Regions from separate parts of the Streptomyces sp. NPDC002577 genome, predicted to be linked through region 3. Evidence: riboswitches for the same ligand, from Rfam matches in the RefSeq annotation. Region 3 holds a riboswitch; each other region holds the start of a gene.
What was found. A riboswitch is a leader RNA that binds a small molecule or an ion and turns the genes downstream of it on or off. The one in region 3 is predicted to bind cobalamin.
Positions count from the first base shown of each region.

Region 1 (5,976 bases), on a different contig from region 3:
CGAACTGGTGGAAGAAGTGCACCGGCAACAGCGCGGCCTTCGCCTCGAACCACGCCCTGTGGCTCGCCCACTACAACGCGTCCGCCGGGTCCCTGCCCGCGGGCTGGCAGTACTGGACCTTCTGGCAGCACGACAACAGCGGCAGCCTGCCGGGTGACCAGAATCTCTTCAACGGCTCGATGACGGCGCTGCGGAGGTTCGCCCGGGGATAGTCAGGGGGCATGCGGGGACGGTCCGAGCGCGGCGGAACGCGCGGTTCCGCCGAAATTCCGGGCTTTCCCCGACCTTCATGATCGACTGCGCTGCCACTCCAAACGGAACCGGAGTGGCAGCACACCAGTTAGGGCCACCCTGCAGCCCCACCCAGTTCATCTTCCGTTCACTCAGGTTGCCTACGGTCCACTTGCCAATGACGTCAAACAGAAGCCTGGGTAAATGGAACACATCACGCTTCTCCTCGGGATCGTGATCGTCACCGCTCTCGTGTTCGATTTCACGAACGGTTTCCACGACACAGCCAACGCGATGGCGACGACCATCTCGACAGGCGCTCTGCGACCGAAGACGGCGGTGGCCATGTCCGCCGCACTGAACCTCGTCGGAGCCTTCCTCTCCGTGGAGGTCGCCAAGACGATCTCCGGCGGCATCATCAACGAAGAAGGCATCAGAACCGAGGTGATCTTCGCGGCGCTCGTCGGCGCGATCCTCTGGAATCTGCTGACCTGGCTTCTGGGCCTCCCCTCCAGCTCGTCCCACGCCCTCTTCGGCGGCCTGATCGGCGCCGCCGTGATGTCCGCCGGCTGGTCGTCGGTCAACGGCAGCACCGTCGTCACCAAGGTGCTGATACCGGCCGTCGCCGCGCCGGTCGTCGCCGGCGTCGCCGCGATGCTGGCCACCCGTCTGACGTACCGCATAGGCAGCCGCGCCGACGACAAGGCGACGGCCCCCGGCTACCGCGCCGGACAGATCGCCTCCGCGGGCCTCGTCTCCCTCGCCCACGGCACCAACGACGCGCAGAAGACCATGGGCATCATCACGCTGGCCCTGGTCACGGGCGGTGTCCTCTCCCCGGGCTCCAACCCGCCGGTCTGGGTCATCCTCTCCGCCGGCCTCGCCATCGCGATGGGCACCTACCTGGGCGGCTGGCGCATCATCCGCACCATGGGCAAGGGCCTGACCGACCTTGCGCCGCCGCAGGGCTTCGCCGCGCAGACCAGCGCCGCGACGGTCATCCTCGCCTCCTCCCACCTCGGCTTCTCCCTCTCCACCACCCAGTCCTGCTCGGGTGCCGTGATGGGCGCGGGCATCGGCCGCAAGGGCGCCGTGGTCCGCTGGTCGACCGCGACCCGCATGTTCGTCGCCTGGTGCCTGACGCTGCCGGCCGCCGGGCTCGTCGGCGCGGCCGCCGAGTTCCTCACGAAGCAGGGCACGTGGGGCGTCATCCTCACCGGTGCGCTGCTGGTCGTCGGGGCCGGTGTGATCTGGGCGCTGTCGCGCCGCCAGCCGGTCACCCAGGACAACGTCAACGACGTCAGCGACGGCCGCGCCGCCGACGACAGCACCGGCCCCGCCGGGGACGTCGACGCAGCGACCGAGGGCGCCCTCCCTGCCGCGCTCGACGGCGACCTGAAGGCCACCATCCCGGCACCGCCCGGCGCCTCGCCGGAGCCCGCCAAGACCGCATCGGTGTAAGGAAAGAGCAGCATGAAGATCGACTGGGCAGCTCTCGGCTCCGTCTTCGGAGTCAGCCTCGTGGTCACCGTGGCCCTCGTGGGCCTGTTCACCCTGGGCATCGTCGGCCTCTCCAAGCGGCAGCGGGCGACGGAGCAGGGCGACTCCGCGGCCCTCGCGGTCAGCGGCGCGTACGCGTGCTTCGCGCTCTGCGCGGCGGCCGTCGGGTACGGGATCTATCTGATCGTCGCCTGACGGCAATCGGCTTGGGCCTTTGTGTGGGGTGCGGGACGCAGGAGCGTCCCGCACCCCACACGCATGCCCGCCCCAGGTGTGTGCGGCACGGCACACGCCCGTGTGTGGCCCTTCGCACACTCTCCCGTCGCAGGTCAAGTGCGAGTTGACGGGCCTTCGGGGGGCGTGGTGGACTTCCGGAGCCATATACGGCGGCAGGAGAGGAAGCCGGTGCGAATCCGGCGCGGTCCCGCCACTGTCACCGGGGAGCGCTCCCCCACACGGAAGTCACGGCCCGTACGGACGGGTTGGAAGGCCGGGGGAAGCGTAGATCCGGGAGCCAGGAGACTCTCACCGCCGGTCACGTCGAACCAGGGCGCGGACCCTGAGTGAGGACATATCGCCATGCGCGACTGCCCGTTGCCCGATGTGTTGAGAAGTACGAGGAATCTTCCAGGCGTATCGGCGGGCTGACCCCATGCCTTCGGCCGATCCGATGCATCCGGCTGGTTCCACGCATGCCGAACGTGCCGGACGCGGACGTGTCTTCGCATACGGCGCCGCCGCCGGCCTCCTGGCCGACCTGCTCCTCGGCGATCCGCGCCGGGGCCATCCGGTCGCCGCGTTCGGCCGCGCCGCGGCCGCCGTGGAGCGTGCGCTGTGGCGGGACCACCGCGGATGGGGCGCGCTGCAGACCGCGGTGTGCGCCGGGGGCGCGACCGCTCTCGCCGCGCTGGCCGCCCGTTCCGTACGCACCTCCCGTACCGCCTCCGTCGCGCTGACCGCCGCCGCGACCTGGGCCGTGGTCGGCGGCACCTCGCTGGGCCGCGAGGCGCGGGCCGTCGGCGGGGCGCTGGCCGCCGGGGACGTCGAGGGCGCACGGGAGCGGCTGCCGCATCTGTGCGGACGCGATCCACAGGCGCTGGACGCCGATGGCATCGCGCGGGCCGTGGTCGAGTCCGTCGCCGAGAACACGTCGGACGCCGTGGTGGGTGCGCTCGTCTGGGGTGCGGTGGGCGGTGTGCCGGGCCTTGTGGGGTTCCGGGCCGTCAACACGCTGGACGCGATGGTGGGGCACAAGTCGCCCAGGCACCGGCGGTACGGGTGGGCTTCCGCGCGGCTCGACGACGTCGCGGGGTGGCCGGGGGCGCGGCTCACCGCTGTGCTCGCCGCGGTTGCCGGGGGCGACCCGCGGGGGGCCGTGCGGACTTGGCATGCGGATGCCGCCAAGCATCCGAGCCCCAACGCCGGGGTCGTCGAGGCCTCGTTCGCGGGGGCGCTCGGCGTACGGCTCGGCGGGACACTTTCGTACGGCGGAAAAGTCGAGCACCGGCCTGTGCTCAACGGCTCCGGGCGAGCCGTTGAGGTGGCCGACATCGAGCGGGCCGTGCGGCTTTCCCGGCGGGTTGGCTGGCTTGCCCTCGGCGTGAGCGCCGCGGGAGCACTGGTGCGCGGGCAGGCCTCCGCGCGTACGAGACGCGGAGGGAACTCATGAGCGGTGGCGGGCTGTTGGTGGCCGGGACCACCTCCGATGCCGGGAAGAGTGTCGTCACCGCCGGGATCTGCCGGTGGCTCGTGCGGCAGGGGGTCAAGGTCGCGCCCTTCAAGGGGCAGAACATGTCCCTGAACTCGTTCGTCACGCGGGAGGGTGCCGAGATCGGGCGGGCGCAGGCCATGCAGGCGCAGGCGGCGCGCGTCGAGCCGACGGCGCTCATGAACCCCGTGCTGCTCAAGCCCGGCAGCGACCGCAGCAGCCAGGTCGTGCTCATGGGCAAGCCGGTCGGTGAGCTGAGTGCCCGCGGCTACCACGGCGGCCGTCAGGAGGCCCTGCTCGGCACCGTCCTGGAGTGCCTGGAGGAGTTGCGGGGCACGTATGACGCGGTGATCTGTGAGGGGGCGGGCAGCCCCGCCGAGATCAATCTGCGGCGCACGGACATCGTCAACATGGGCATCGCGCGGGCCGCGCGGCTGCCGGTCGTCGTCGTGGGCGACATCGACCGGGGAGGGGTCTTCGCGTCGTTCTTCGGTACGGTCGCGCTACTCAGCCCCGAGGACCAGGCGCTGATCGCCGGGTTCCTGGTGAACAAGTTCCGCGGGGACGTGTCCCTCCTCGAGCCGGGACTCGACATGCTGCACCAGCTCACGGGCCGCCATACGCTCGGTGTGCTGCCGTTCCGGCACGGTCTCGGGATCGACGAGGAGGACGGGCTGCGGGTCTCGCTCCGCGGGTCGGTCCGGGAGTCCGCGGTGGCTCCCCCCGTCGGCGACGACGTGCTGCGGGTCGCCGTGTGCGCGATCCCGCTGATGTCCAACTTCACGGACGTGGACGCACTCGCCGCCGAACCGGGTGTCGTCGTGCGGTTCGTGGACCGTCCCGAGGAACTCGTCGACGCGGACCTCGTCGTCGTACCCGGCACCCGCGGCACCGTACGCGCCCTGGAGTGGCTGCGCGAACGCGGTCTCGCGGACGCGATCGCGCGCCGCGCCGCCGAGGGACGTCCGGTCCTCGGCATCTGCGGCGGGTTCCAGGTCCTCGGCGAGCACATCGAGGACGAGGTCGAGTCCCGTGCCGGCCAGGTCGAGGGGCTCGGACTGCTGCCCGTGCGCGTGCGGTTCGCGAAGGAGAAGACCCTCACGCGCCCGTCGGGCACGGCGCTCGGCGAATCCGTCGAGGGGTACGAGATCCATCACGGCGTCGCGGATGTGACGGGTGGTGAACCGTTCCTCGACGGCTGCCGGGTCGGTGAGGTGTGGGGCACGCACTGGCACGGCTCGCTGGAGTCGGACGGGTTCCGCCGTGCGTTCCTGCGCGAGGTCGCGCGGGCTGCGGGCCGCCGTTTCGTCCCCGCGCCCGACACCAGCTTCTCGGCGCTGCGCGAGGAGCAGCTGGACCTGCTCGGCGATCTGATCGAAGAACACGCGGACACAAGTGCGTTGCTCCGCCTGATCGAGACCGGTGCACCCTCCGGTCTCCCCTTCCTTGCTCCGGGGGCACCCTCATGACCGTCCTGCTTCTGTCCACCGCCGACACGGATCTGCTGGCGGCCCGCGCCTCCGGCGCCCCGTACCGGATCGGCAACCCCGCGCGCGTCGACGCGGCGGCCGATCTGCCCGCGCTCATCGACGGCTGCGACATCGCCGTCGTACGTCTCCTGGGCGGCAAGCGCGCCTGGGAGGACGGGCTCGCCGCGCTGAAGCGGTCGGGCATTCCGACCGTGCTGCTCGGCGGCGAGGCGGTGCCGGACGCCGAGTTGATGGCCGAGTCGTCCGTGCCGGCGGGTGTGGTCGCCGAGGCGCTGCGCTACCTCGTCGAGGGCGGTCCCGGGAACTTCGTGGAGCTGGCGCGCTTCCTGTCCGACACCGTGCTGCTGACGGGGCACGGTTTCGCCGAGCCGCAGACGATGCCCGAGTACGGAGTCCATGGCGGGCGCGCTCACGATCCGGCGCGGCCGACCGTCGGCGTGCTCTTCTACCGGGCGCACGAGCTGTCCGGGAACACCGCGTTCGTGGACACCCTGTGCGACGCGATCGAGGCACGGGGCGCCAACGCGCTGCCGGTGTACTGCGGTTCCCTGCGGGGCGCGGACGCGGGCCTGTACGAGATCCTCGGGCAGGCCGACGCGCTGGTCGCCACGGTGCTCGCGGCGGGCGGCACGCACGCGTCGGAGGCCTCCGCGGGCGGCGACGAGGAGGCGTGGGACATCGGCGCGCTCGCCGACCTGAACATCCCCGTCCTGCAGGGCCTCTGCCTGACCTCCTCGCGTGCCGCCTGGGAGGAGTCGGACGCCGCCCTCTCCCCCATGGACGCGGCGATGCAGGTGGCGATCCCCGAGTTCGACGGGCGGCTGATCACCGTCCCGTTCTCCTTCAAGGAGCAGGGGCCGGACGACGTACCGGTGTACGTCGCCGCCCCGGAGCGAGCAGCGCGGGTGGCCGGAATCGCCGTACGCCACGCCAGGCTCAGGCACAAGCCGAACACCGAGAAGAAGCTCGCGCTGGTCTTCACGGCGTACCCGACGAAGCACTCCCGGGTCGGCAACGCGGTGGGACTCGACACCCCGGCGTCGGCGG
Region 1 covers NZ_JBSFWK010000001.1:717,610-723,585, reverse strand. Annotated here, with positions in the region: gene ACWD4J_RS03265 (lysozyme) at 1-212, shown strand, start outside; gene ACWD4J_RS03260 (anion permease) at 436-1,692, shown strand; gene ACWD4J_RS03255 (hypothetical protein) at 1,705-1,926, shown strand; cobalamin riboswitch at 2,127-2,256, shown strand; gene ACWD4J_RS03250 (cobalamin biosynthesis protein) at 2,402-3,400, shown strand; gene ACWD4J_RS03245 (cobyric acid synthase) at 3,397-4,908, shown strand; gene cobN (cobaltochelatase subunit CobN) at 4,905-5,976, shown strand, end outside.
Region 1: another riboswitch for cobalamin. It lies ahead of ACWD4J_RS03250 (cobalamin biosynthesis protein); the one in region 3 lies ahead of ACWD4J_RS04810 (ribonucleoside-diphosphate reductase subunit alpha).

Region 2 (5,976 bases), on a different contig from region 3:
TGCGGGACATGTGTGCGGGACGGGTGTGCAGCACACGCGTGGGGACATGTGCATGGAGACGTGCAGGGGGTGGAGCGAGTCAGCCGGTCGGTTCGCCCCCGTCGTACCGGGCGCCGGAATGGTGGCCAGGTGCCCGACCATCTGCCTGGTCGTGTGCGTACTGCGCCTCGGCCAGACCGATGCCGCGCCGGAACGCGGCCATGAGTCCCGGATCGTGGCAGACGGGTTCCTCATCGCGGCGTGGGAGCCGCCCTTCCCTGAGCTGCGGCACCAAGTGCTGCTGGGCGCGGCGCCTGGGAAGTCGCGGCCGCTCCCCGGTGGTCTGCATCGTTTCCGAGCGGGGCGTGAGCAGGGTGGAGGCGTGCTCCGCCGGGACCTGCCGGTCCTCGGACCGGATGCCGGGCATGGCCTCGGCGATGCTGGGGCGGTGCTCCCGGGCTCCGCGGACGGGCAGGGGCGCGAGGCCTTTCGCGGGTCGGGGGGTTGGTGCGGCGGGCTGATCGGTCGTCGTATCGGCCGGGTCCTGGGCCGGGCGGTCCAGGCGGTCCAGTGTTCCGTTGGCGGAGGCCACCGACAGCTCGGCTGTCCCGTCCGGTGACGGTGTGGGCCGGGGAGCCGCCACGACCGGCTGCGGCAGATTCCGGGGGCCAGGCTGCGACTCGGTGCGCTGGGGCTGGATCGGTTCATGGGCGGCCGGTTGGGGTCCCCCCTGCCGTTGCCGCGGGACGGCGAAGCGCGTGGCGGGCGCGGGCAGCTGGGCCGGGGCTGTGGCGACGCGGTGCCGCCCCTGCCCCTCCCGCGTGTCGCCGCCGGTGCCGCGGATCTCTGTCGGCTGCGGCGCGCAGGCCGCGGCAGGTTCCTCGACACCACGTGCCTGTGGCTGGTCCGGCTCCGCACCGAGCAGGTCCTGCGGTACGACGATGACGGCCTGCACTCCGCCGTAGATGTTGGTCCCGAGGCGTACCGCGATGCCGTGCCTGCGGGCCAGTTGGGAGACGACGAACAGGCCGATCCGCCCGTCCTGGAGAAGGCTCGCGACGTTGACCTGGTCCGGGTCGGCGAGGAGGGCGTTGAGCTTGTTCTGCTCGGTGACGGGCATGCCGAGGCCGCGGTCCTCGACCTCGACGGCAAGACCGGAGGTGACCTCGCCGACACGCAGCAGGACCTGGGTTCCCGGGGCGGAGAACGCGGTGGCGTTCTCGACGAGTTCGGCGAGCAGGTGGATGACGTCGGCGACGGCGTGCCCGCGCAGGTTGCCGTCGATGGGCGGCACGAGCTTGACGCGCGAGTATTGCTCGACCTCCGCGATGGCCGAGCGCAGGACTTCGGTCATGGAGACGGGGTTGGTCCACTGGCGGCGGGAGACCGCGCCACCGAGCACGGCGAGGTTCTCGGCGTGCCGGCGGGTGCGGGTGGCCAGATGGTCGACGTGGAAGAGGCGCTTGAGCAGTTCGGGGTCCTCGACCTCGTGCTCCAGGTCGTCGAGGATCGTGATCTCGCGGTGCACGAGCGACTGGAGCCGTCGCGCGAGATTGACGAAGACCTCGACCTTCTGCTCGCTTCCGGCCTGGCTGGAGAGCTGGGCGGCCTTGACCACGGAGGCCACGGCCACGTCGTGGGCGCGGGAGAGTTCGTCGGCGAGCTGGGCGAAGTCGTCGTCCTTCGGGGCGGCCTGGGCAGGAGTACGCCGAGCCGGCGGTGGCCCGTCTCCCCTGCGCAGCGCCTCTACGACGTCACGCAGGTCGGACTGGCTTCGAGCGGCTGTGCGGCGCAGGACACCGATGCGGTCGCGGACGGTCCTCGCGGCACGATCGGCCGCGACGGCGGCGATCACGATCCCCGCCAGTGTGACCCCGACGGCTCCGGAGAGCACGGCCCACAGCGTGGGGCTCGGCGCGACACCCGTCGATCGGACGGTGAACAGCACGGCGGCGCACGCGCTCAGGGCGACCGCGACGGGGGGCAGTACCGCGATACGGAGCAGCTGCGGCCGTATGGGCAGCTGCTGCGGCACGGCACGGCCGCCCGGATTGCCGTGCCGCCCGCCTTCACGGCGGTCTGCACGTGCGGCCGGTGCACGAAGGTGAGACATCAGCGTCCTCGTACGAATGCTTAAGGTGCGTCGGGGTGCGTGGGGGTACTTCGCGTTGCGTGGGGGTACGGCGGAGTGGTGCGGAGTGGGCGTGGTGCGCCTGCGCGCTCCGGCGTACGGCGCGACTCAGGCATGCGGCATCGCAGTGCCGTGCGTGAAGCCGGGCAGGGCCCTGCGTCGCGCCACGAACACTGACGGTAGTCGCCAACTCATCATGTGCGTCGGGCAGTTGACAAACTGGGGTGGGCAACGTCCCGCTCTGGTGTGACGCTTCGAGCGACAGTACGAAATTCAGACCGGACCGGCGTTCGCATCACGACACCACGTCCGCATGACGCTCAGCGGCATCCTGGGCCACGTACGACGAGACGGGCGCGGTCTCGTACGTCCCGACGCCCGTCGAACAGATCGCGGCGTTCATCGACAGCCTGGAACTCGTGGAGCGCCGACTGCGGAACGCCCTACCGGAACCGCCCTGCTGGTCACACGCTTGATGCCGACCAGGACCTGGTAGCGCTCTCGTCCGGCGAACTCCGCCATGTCCCAGACCGCCGGGCGTCCTGCCTCTGCACACAGGTGCAGGACCTGTCCCTCGCTCGACCACACCCCGACGTGCGCGCCGTACGCATCGTCCGTGGCGTTGAACAGCAGCAGATCCAGCGGCCGCGCCTTCGGAACGCGGATCGTGGACCGCGTATCGCTCCACAGGTCACTCGAACGCACATCTGGCGGAGCCAGGCCGAAGTGCCGGAGCACCTCGTAGGCGAACAGCTGGCAGTTCGCGCCCGCCGCCAAGCCGGGCCGTCGCGCCACGGCCGGCGACCCCGGAAAGCGGTGGCCCACGTAGGGAACGCTCCAGAGCGAGGACGGGAGTTGGTCGAGCACCGGCCCTCCCCACGGACCACTAGGGCAGAAGGCGGCAGTTCAGTCGGCGTCGGTCATGCAGTGTGTCAACAGGTCGGCGGTGACCGGATCCACCACTCGGTAGCGGACGACGCGTCCCTCCTTCTCGCCTGCCACGATGCCGGCGGCGCGGAGCAGGCGCAGGGCCTGCGACACGGCCGGGTCGTTCATACCGGTCGCGACCGCGAGGTCGGAGACGGCGAGGGGCCCCGTCTGCTGCAGGGCCAGCAGGAGAGCGAGGCGCCCGGGGTCGGCGAGCAGCGAGAAGCGCTCGGCCCAGGCGCGTACGCGGCGGGGCTCACCGATGGCAGCGATGGCGTCGCAGACCCGGTGGCCGTCGATGGTCCGGCGGTCGGCGCGCTCGGCGGGAACTAGATGCATGGGGTCATCTTTCCAGGAAGCCGAATGTGACATTGCATACCTGCGTAGCTGTGCAGCTATGCAGGAGCGGGCCTCCGCCTCTACGGTGGTGAGGCCGTGGTGTTCGGGAAGACCGGTGAAAACCCTGAGGAGTTGGCGGGGTTCAGGCCGGAGCGGCCCTCGCCACTGTGATCGGGGAGTTTCCGTCCCAGTTGAGAACGGTCACTGTCCGCCGCAAGGCGGGTGGGAAGGCCGGGGCGGACACGGCGACCCGTAAGCCAGGAGACCGGCCACGGCATCTCACGAAGTGATCCACGAGGTGCTGGAGCGTGACCGAATGACCCTGCCCACCGGGCCTGCCACTTTTCACTGGCGACGCGAGGACACCGTCCGTACCGCCGGACTCCTGGCGGTGATCGCCGCCCTCCATGTCGTCGCCTTCGGCGTACTGTTCCTGCTCGTCGTGCCGGAGCACTACGAGGTCGGTTCCAAGGTGTTCGGCATCGGGCTGGGGGTGACCGCTTACACGCTGGGCATGCGGCACGCCTTCGACGCCGATCACATCGCCGCGATCGACAACACCACCCGCAAGCTGATGGCCGACGGCAAACGGCCGGTGTCGGTGGGCTTCTGGTTCGCGCTCGGCCACTCGAGCGTGGTCGTCGTCCTGACCGCGCTGGTCGCGGGCGGCACACAGCTCGCCGGCGCCCTCATGAACGACGACTCCCGCACCCATCAGGCCCTCGGCGTCGTCGGAACGACCATCTCCGGAACCTTCCTCTATCTCATCGCGGCGCTCAACCTCGTGGCGCTCGTCGGCATCCTGCGGGTCTTCCGGGCGATGCGCTCCGGTACGTACGACGAGGTCGAACTCGAACAGCACCTGGACTCACGGGGATTCATGAACCGCATCCTCGGCCGCTTCACCAAGTCCATCACACGCCCTGGGCAGATGTTCCCGCTCGGCTTCCTCTTCGGCCTCGGCTTCGACACCGCCAGCGAGGTCACCCTGATGGTGATGGCGGGCAGCGGCGCCGCGGCCGGACTGCCCTGGTACGCGATCCTCTGCCTGCCCCTGCTGTTCGCCGCCGGTATGAGCCTGTTCGACACCCTCGACGGCACCTTCATGAACTTCGCATACCAGTGGGCCTTCTCCAACCCCGTACGCAAGGTGTTCTACAACCTCACCATCACCGGCCTGTCCATCGCCGTCGCCTTCCTCATCGGCACGATCGAACTGGTCGGCGTGCTGCACGAAAAGCTCGACCTCGGCGACGCCGTGACCGGCTGGATCGCCGGACTCGACCTGGACAACGTCGGGTTCATCATCGTCGGCCTGTTCATCGTCGTGTGGGCCGCCGCGCTCGCGTACTGGCGGCTGGCCAAAGTGGAGCAGCGGTGGGCGGTCCACTCCGTCGAGGGCGGCTGACCTCGACGGAGCGGACCGCTCCGCTGCCGGACGCCTCGCGGGGGCCGGTTCCCTACTGGTTCTCTACTGGGACCGGGACCCCGCGCCGCGGCCTCGGGCGACCGCGTAGGCCGCCCCTGCCAGGCCCAGGACGCCCACGACCAGACCGGCGATGCCGAGGCCGCGGGCGGTCGAGTCACTGGTGTCCGAGGCGGCCGGCTGGGAGCTCCCGGAATTCTTCGAGCTCGCCGGCGACGTGGTCGCGGTGCCGCCTTCCTCGGTGCCCTTGGCGGTGAGCTTCAGCACCGGCGCCGGGTTCTCCGGCTCGTCGCCGCCCTGTTCGGTCTGCTCGATCCAGCGGGCGATCTTTCCGTCGGAGTACGTCTGCAGGGTCTTGAAGGTCAGCTGATCGGTGTCGTCGGGCAGCTGGCCGAAGGCGACGTCGAAGTCCTCGTACTGGCCGGGTGCGATTTTGCCGCCGGTCCAGGTGATCTTCGAGACGGCGTCGGTGATGGTGCCGTCGTCCGTCTTGACTGGAGTCTTCAGCTTCGTGGTGGTCACCTTGGCGGTCCAGCCGTCCTGCGGGGAGACGAGGACGCCGAGCACCGGGTGGTCGGTGGGCAGGAACACCTCCACCTTCGTGGTTCCGGCGGTGTCCTCCTCGTTGGGGACGCGGAAGGTCAAGGCGCCGTCGGTGGCGCCCTTGGCGTAGCTCTCGGGGTGGACGGTGACGTGCGCGAAGGCGGCACCGGCGGCCGTGAGCAGCCCTGCGGTGGTCAGAGCGGCAACGGTGCCGGCTCGCCGCAGGGCGACAGGTGTCAGGGACATGAGTGGCTGGTTCTCCGTACTGGGGAAGGGATGATGGGGAGTCGGGTCTGACGGGGTCAGATCGCATACGGAGTCCCCAGCGGCGGTCCACGGCGGTGAACCGCGTACCTCAGCCACTGCTGCCGCAAGGGGCGCGGCTCACCGACGGCCGGATGTACGACGCCTTGCGCGACCGGGACGCCCGGCGCCCCTTGCACCACCAGCCACCAGGCGGCAAGCCCCGGCACGAACGCGACCGCCCACCGCAGCAGCGACCACAGCGCGGCCTCACCGCGCCGCAGCCACCAGGTCATGAGGACGGCCGCCCCGAGATGGGCCGCGGTGGCATGCGGTGTCAGCGCATGAGGATGGGCCATCCGCATACCGTGCATGCCCATCACCGCGT
Region 2 covers NZ_JBSFWK010000012.1:120,718-126,693, forward strand. Annotated here, with positions in the region: gene ACWD4J_RS18745 (ATP-binding protein) at 80-2,092, opposite strand; gene ACWD4J_RS18750 (hydrolase) at 2,510-2,977, opposite strand; gene ACWD4J_RS18755 (ArsR/SmtB family transcription factor) at 3,017-3,376, opposite strand; cobalamin riboswitch at 3,457-3,664, shown strand; gene ACWD4J_RS18760 (HoxN/HupN/NixA family nickel/cobalt transporter) at 3,693-4,784, shown strand; gene ACWD4J_RS18765 (YcnI family protein) at 4,848-5,591, opposite strand; gene ACWD4J_RS18770 (hypothetical protein) at 5,648-5,976, opposite strand, start outside.
Region 2: another riboswitch for cobalamin. It lies ahead of ACWD4J_RS18760 (HoxN/HupN/NixA family nickel/cobalt transporter); the one in region 3 lies ahead of ACWD4J_RS04810 (ribonucleoside-diphosphate reductase subunit alpha).

Region 3 (5,976 bases):
CGACCAGCCGGCCGATGAGGTGCTGTTCGCCCGGCGTGAGTTTCGCGAGGTCGGCGACGTCCGAGTGGAGGTCGACCTCCTCCACGGTCCAGGTGTTCTTGATGGCGTCCCGGTAGCGCTCGTAGAAGTCCGGGTAGCGCATGGGGCGGAGAGTCAGTTCGAAGCCTGGGTCGAGCAGGTTCTTCTCGGTCGCGGCGGTGGACATCACTGGCAGGCCTCGCAGGACTCGGGGTTCTCAAGGGAGCAGGCGACGGCGTCGGGGTCGGCGACCTGCTGTACGGGGATGGGCTTCTGGGCCTGCGCCTGGCCCTGTGCGGCACGGGCGATCCGGGTCGCCGGGCGCGAGCGCAGGTAGTACGTCGTCTTCAGGCCCTGCTTCCAGGCGTATGCGTACATCGAGGAGAGCTTGCCGATGGTCGGCGTCTCCAGGAAGAGGTTCAGGGACTGCGACTGGTCCAGGAACGGGGTGCGGGCGGCCGCCATGTCGATCAGGCCGCGCTGCGGGATCTCCCACGCCGTGCGGTACAGGGCGCGTACGTCATCAGGGATCCAGGCGAAGCCCTGCACCGAGCCGTTCGAGTCGCGCAGGGCCTCGCGGGTGCGGGCGTCCCACACGCCGAGCTGCTTCAGGTCGTTCACCAGGTACGAGTTGACCTGGAGGAACTCGCCGCTGAGCGTCTCGCGCTTGAAGAGGTTCGAGACCTGCGGCTCGATGCACTCGTAGACGCCCGCGATCGAGGCGATCGTGGCGGTGGGTGCGATCGCGAGGAGCAGGGAGTTGCGCATGCCCGTCGTGGCGACGCGCTCCCGCAGGGCCGCCCACCGCTCCGGCCAGGTCGGCTCCACGCCGAAGTGGTCGGGGTGCAGAACGCCGCGGGCCGTACGGGTCTTCTCCCAGGCCGGGAGCGGGCCGTTCCGCTCGGCGAGGTCGGCCGACGCCTCGTACGCGGCGAGCATGATCCGCTCGGCGATCCGCGTGGACAGCGCCCTCGCCTCGGCCGAGTCGAAGGGCAGCCGCAGCTTGAAGAACACGTCCTGCAGGCCCATCGCGCCCAGGCCCACCGGGCGCCACTTGGCGTTGGAGCGGCCCGCCTGCTCGGTCGGGTAGAAGTTGATGTCGACGACGCGGTCGAGGAACGTCACGGCCGTACGGACCGTCGCGTCCAGCCGCTCCCAGTCGATGCCGTCGCCGGAGCCGGTGACGAACGCGCCGAGGTTGACCGACCCCAGGTTGCAGACCGCCGTCTCCCCGTCGTCCGTGACCTCCAGGATCTCGGTGCACAGGTTGGAGGAGTGGACCGTGTGGCCCGGCTCCGCCGTCTGGTTGGCGGTGCGGTTGGCGGCGTCCTTGAAGGTCATCCAGCCGTTGCCGGTCTGCGCGAGGGTACGCATCATGCGGCCGTAGAGATCGCGGGCCGGGATGGTCTTGCGCGCCAGACCCGCCGCCTCCGCCTTGCGGTACGCGGCGTCGAACTCGTCGCCCCACAGGTCGACCAGCTCGGGCACGTCGGCGGGGGAGAACAGGGACCACTGCTCGTCGGCGTCGACCCGGCGCATGAACTCGTCCGGGATCCAGTGCGCGAGGTTCAGATTGTGCGTACGCCGCGCGTCCTCACCGGTGTTGTCGCGCAGCTCCAGGAACTCCTCGATGTCGGAGTGCCAGGTCTCCAGGTAGACCGCGGCCGCGCCCTTGCGCCGGCCGCCCTGGTTCACCGCGGCCACCGAGGCGTCGAGGGTCTTCAGGAACGGCACGATGCCGTTGGAGTGCCCGTTCGTGCCGCGGATCAGCGAACCGCGAGAGCGGATACGGGAGTACGACAGGCCGATGCCGCCCGCGTGCTTCGAGAGGCGGGCCACCTGGTGGTACCGGTCGTAGATCGAGTCGAGCTCGTCCAGCGGCGAGTCCAGCAGATAGCAGGAGGACATCTGCGGGTGACGCGTACCGGAGTTGAAGAGCGTGGGGGAGGACGGCAGGTAGTCGAGGCGGCTCATCAGGCCGTACAGGGAGGCCACTTCGTCCACGGAGCGCGGGGTGTCGTCCTCCGCGAGGCCGGCGGCGACGCGCAGCATGAAGTGCTGCGGGGTCTCGATGACGTGCCGGGTGATCGGGTGCCGCAGCAGATAGCGGCTGTGCAGCGTGCGCAGCCCGAAGTAGCCGAACCGGTCGTCGGCGCCCTCCGCGAGCGAGGCGTCCACCAGCGCGTCCAGCCGGGCCGCGTGCAGCTGTACGAACTCCTGCGTACGGTCGGCGATCAGGCCCTCGCGGTGCCCGACCGCGACCGACTCGGAGAAGGACCGGACGCCCTGGGACGCGGCCTCCACGGCGATGCTGATCGTCAGCAGCCGCGCCGCCAGCTTCGAGTACGCCGGGTCCTCCGCGATCAGCCCCGCGGCGGCCTCGGTGGCCAGCTCGCGCAGCTCGGCCTCGTCCGCGGCCGCCGACCGGCCGCGCAGCGCGGCGGCCGCGACCCGGCCGGGGTCCGCGTCGGGGAGGTCGGCGGTGAGGTCGGTCAGGGTGCGCAGCAGTGCGGCACCGGGACCGCCCGACTCGCTCTCGGCCTCTGTCCGGGACGCTGAAGCCGGATCGGCTGGCGCGATGGTCACGTGGAGCTCTCCCTCGCTGGCTCGGGGCCTCTGGGAGGGAAGCGGGCGCACGGGCACACACGCAGGGCAGCGCGGGCCGCGTCCACCGGCCCAACTCCGCGAGGCCCGGACGTCGTCGGCACCCGGAACGGACGGACCGGGTGCACCGTCGGCAGGTCCTCGGACTCACGGGTACACGAACGCGCACCAGTACACCGTTGCGGGACAGTTCCGGACTTGCACCGGATTCCCCTGCAGCGACAGCGAGCATGAGCATACATCTTGTGCCGGGCCGCGGTGGCACCCCTACATGTTGTGTCGCGATGCCTCCGGTGCCTGGCGGAGCGTCAACTCGTAGGTGAGCAGCGTGACGTCGGCGAGGTGCGGGATGGGGTTCCAGTCGCGCTCGGGGGTCCGGGTGAAGCCGAGGCGCTCGTATATGCGGTGGGCGGTGTGCATCGCGCTCTGCGTGGACAGGACGACGCCTACGCAGCCGTCGACCGCCCGTGCGCGCTCGATGCAGGCGCGGACGAGGGCCTCTCCGGCACCTCTGCCGCGCGCCTCGGGCGAGACCGCGAGCATCCGGATCTCGGCCTCGCCCTCGCGCGCGATGTCCGCCATCGGGCCGCCCTGCGGCACAAACGTGACGCCTCCGATGACCATTTCGTTCGCCAGGGCGACCAGCACCTGTGCCGCCGCTGCCCGCTTCGCCACGTCCCGCAGCACGCCGAGATACTCGTCGTTCTCCCCGAAGGTCAGCAGCCCGTCCCCGAGATACGCCCGCGCGGTGATCTCGCCCAGCTCCGCGTACTCCCCGGGCTCCGCCCGCCTGATCACGATGTCCATGCGGTGCAGTCTGCCGCAGGGGTACGACAACGGGCCGCCGGATTTCCCGGCGGCCCGTGTCACTTGCGCAAAGGACTCAGAAAGGGCTCAGTGCGCGCTTCCCGCCGTCGCCGGCGGCAGCTCCGTCTGGACGCCCGGGTCGCCCGCCTCGCCCGTGTAGTCCTCCGGCGATGTCTCGTCGACACCGTCCGGGGCCTTCAGTGCGCGCAGCACGAAGGTGAGGACCACCGTCACCACCAGGTTCAGCACGATCGCCGTGAGGCCGATGTAGCCGATCTTGCCGATGCCGGGGATCTCCGCCGAGGAGCCGGCGAAGTGGGCCTGGGTGGGGCTGGACACGTTGAACGCGGCGAGCGTTCCGTAGACCATGCCGACCGCCCAGCCCGCAAGCAGCGCCCAGCGGTGGAACCAGCGCGTGAACAGGCCGCCCACCAGTGCCGGGAAGGTCTGCAGGATCCAGATGCCGCCGAGCAGCTGGAAGTTGATCGCGACCGTCTTGTCCATGCCGAGGACGAAGATCAGCGCGCCCACCTTCACCAGGAGCGACACCAGCTTGGAGACCTTGGTCTCCTGCTCGGGCGTCGCGTCGGGCTTCAGGAAGTCCTTGTAGATGTTCCGGGTGAAGAGGTTGGCCGCCGCGATCGACATGATCGCGGCCGGGACGAGTGCGCCGATGCCGATGGCGGCGAAGGCCACGCCCGTGAACCAGTCGGGGAACATGTCCTCGAAGAGCTGCGGGATCGCCAGCTGCCCGTTCTGCACCTTGACGCCGGCCGCGATGGCCATGAAGCCGAGCAGGCCGAGGAAGCCGAGCATCAGCGAGTACAGCGGCAGGATCGTGGAGTTGCGGCGGATCACGTCACGGCTGCGGCTGGACAGCACGGCCGTCACCGAGTGCGGGTACATGAACAGGGCGAGCGCCGAGCCCAGCGCCAGCGTGGCGTAGGTCCACTGTGTGGCCTCGGCCGGGGCCAGGGCGCCTCTCGGCTTCTGGGTCGCCGGGTTGATCTGCGAGAAGGCGTCGCCCGCCTTGGCGAAGATGTCGTCGAACCCGCCCAGCTTCATGGGGATGTAGATGACCGCGACCGCGATGACGATGTAGATCAGCGCGTCCTTCACGAAGGCGATCAGCGCCGGCGCCCGCAGACCGGACGAGTAGGTGTACGCGGCCAGCACACCGAAGGCGATCAGCAGCGGCAGGTCCTTGACGAACCAGTTCGTGCCCTCGCCGCCGCCGACGCCCATGACGTCGAGCACCGCCTGGATGCCGACCAGCTGGAGCGCGATGTAGGGCATCGTGGCGAGGATGCCGGTGACCGCGACGGCCAGCGACAGACCCTTGGAGCCGAAGCGCCCGCGGACGAAGTCCGAGGTGGTGACGTACCCGTGCTTGTGCGAGACCGACCACAGACGCGGCAGGAAGACGAACATCATCGGGTAGATGAGGATCGTGTACGGCACCGCGAAGAAGCCCGAGGCGCCCGCCGCGTAGATCGCGGCCGGCACGGCCACGAAGGTGTATGCGGTGTAGAGGTCGCCGCCGAGCAGGAACCAGGTGATCCAGGTGCCGAACGACCGGCCGCCGAGGCCCCATTCGTCGAGGCTGTTCTCGTTCTCGGCCTTGCGCCAGCGCGCGGCCATGAAGCCCATGACCGTGACGGCCACGAAGAAGAGGATGAAGACGGTGAGTGCCACGCCGTTCACGTCGTTCTTCACTTCGAAGCACCTCCCTCACGCGAGGCGCGACGAGTGGCCTGGTCCCGCTGCCACAGCTTGTACGCGATCACCGTCAGCACGGACGATATGAGCACCCAGAGCATCTGGTACCAGTAGAAGAACGGGACGCCGATGAAGGCCGGGTCGGTCTTCGCGTAGGAGCCCACCCACAGCATCGCGACGAACGGCGCGAACAGGCAGAGGGCTATCACCACCCGCACCGGTGTGACGACCGGTCCTCTCACTTCAGGTTGTTGTGGCATGTGGCGGCTCCGTCCCCTCACTGACCCCGTTGATCGCTAGGTAATGCGGAGGCAATCTAGGGGACAGGTCCGAGGTATGGAACCCCCGTCCGAATATCGGACGGCATGTTCGGAACCGGTCGGTAGCAACCGGACGTTTCGCTCTGCGGCCCGTCGGCGGCCGCCCTTACACCGCAGGCCGCTTGAGCCGCGCCACGAACTTGTACCGGTCCCCGCGGTACACCGACCGCACCCACTCCACCGGCTTCCCCTCGCCGTCCAGTGAGTGGCGCGACAGCAGCAGCATCGGCAGGCCCACATCGGTGCCGAGCAGGGCCGCCTCGCGCGGGGTCGCCAGCGAGGTCTCGATGGTCTCCTCGGCCTCGGCGAGATGCACGTCGTACACCTCGGCCAGGGCCGTGTACAGAGACGTGTACTTCACGAGCGAACGCCGCAGCGCGGGGAAGCGCTTGGCGGACAGATGGGTCGTCTCGATCGCCATCGGCTCGCCGCTCGCCAGCCGCAGCCGCTCGATCCGCAGCACCCGGCCGCCGGTGCTTATGTCGAGCAGCTCGGCGAGCCTGTCGTC
Region 3 covers NZ_JBSFWK010000002.1:264,030-270,005, reverse strand. Annotated here, with positions in the region: gene ACWD4J_RS04815 (ribonucleotide-diphosphate reductase subunit beta) at 1-205, opposite strand, end outside; gene ACWD4J_RS04810 (ribonucleoside-diphosphate reductase subunit alpha) at 205-2,604, opposite strand; cobalamin riboswitch at 2,738-2,895, opposite strand; gene ACWD4J_RS04805 (GNAT family N-acetyltransferase) at 2,890-3,429, opposite strand; gene mctP (monocarboxylate uptake permease MctP) at 3,517-5,145, opposite strand; gene ACWD4J_RS04795 (DUF3311 domain-containing protein) at 5,142-5,408, opposite strand; gene ACWD4J_RS04790 (GntR family transcriptional regulator) at 5,575-5,976, opposite strand, start outside.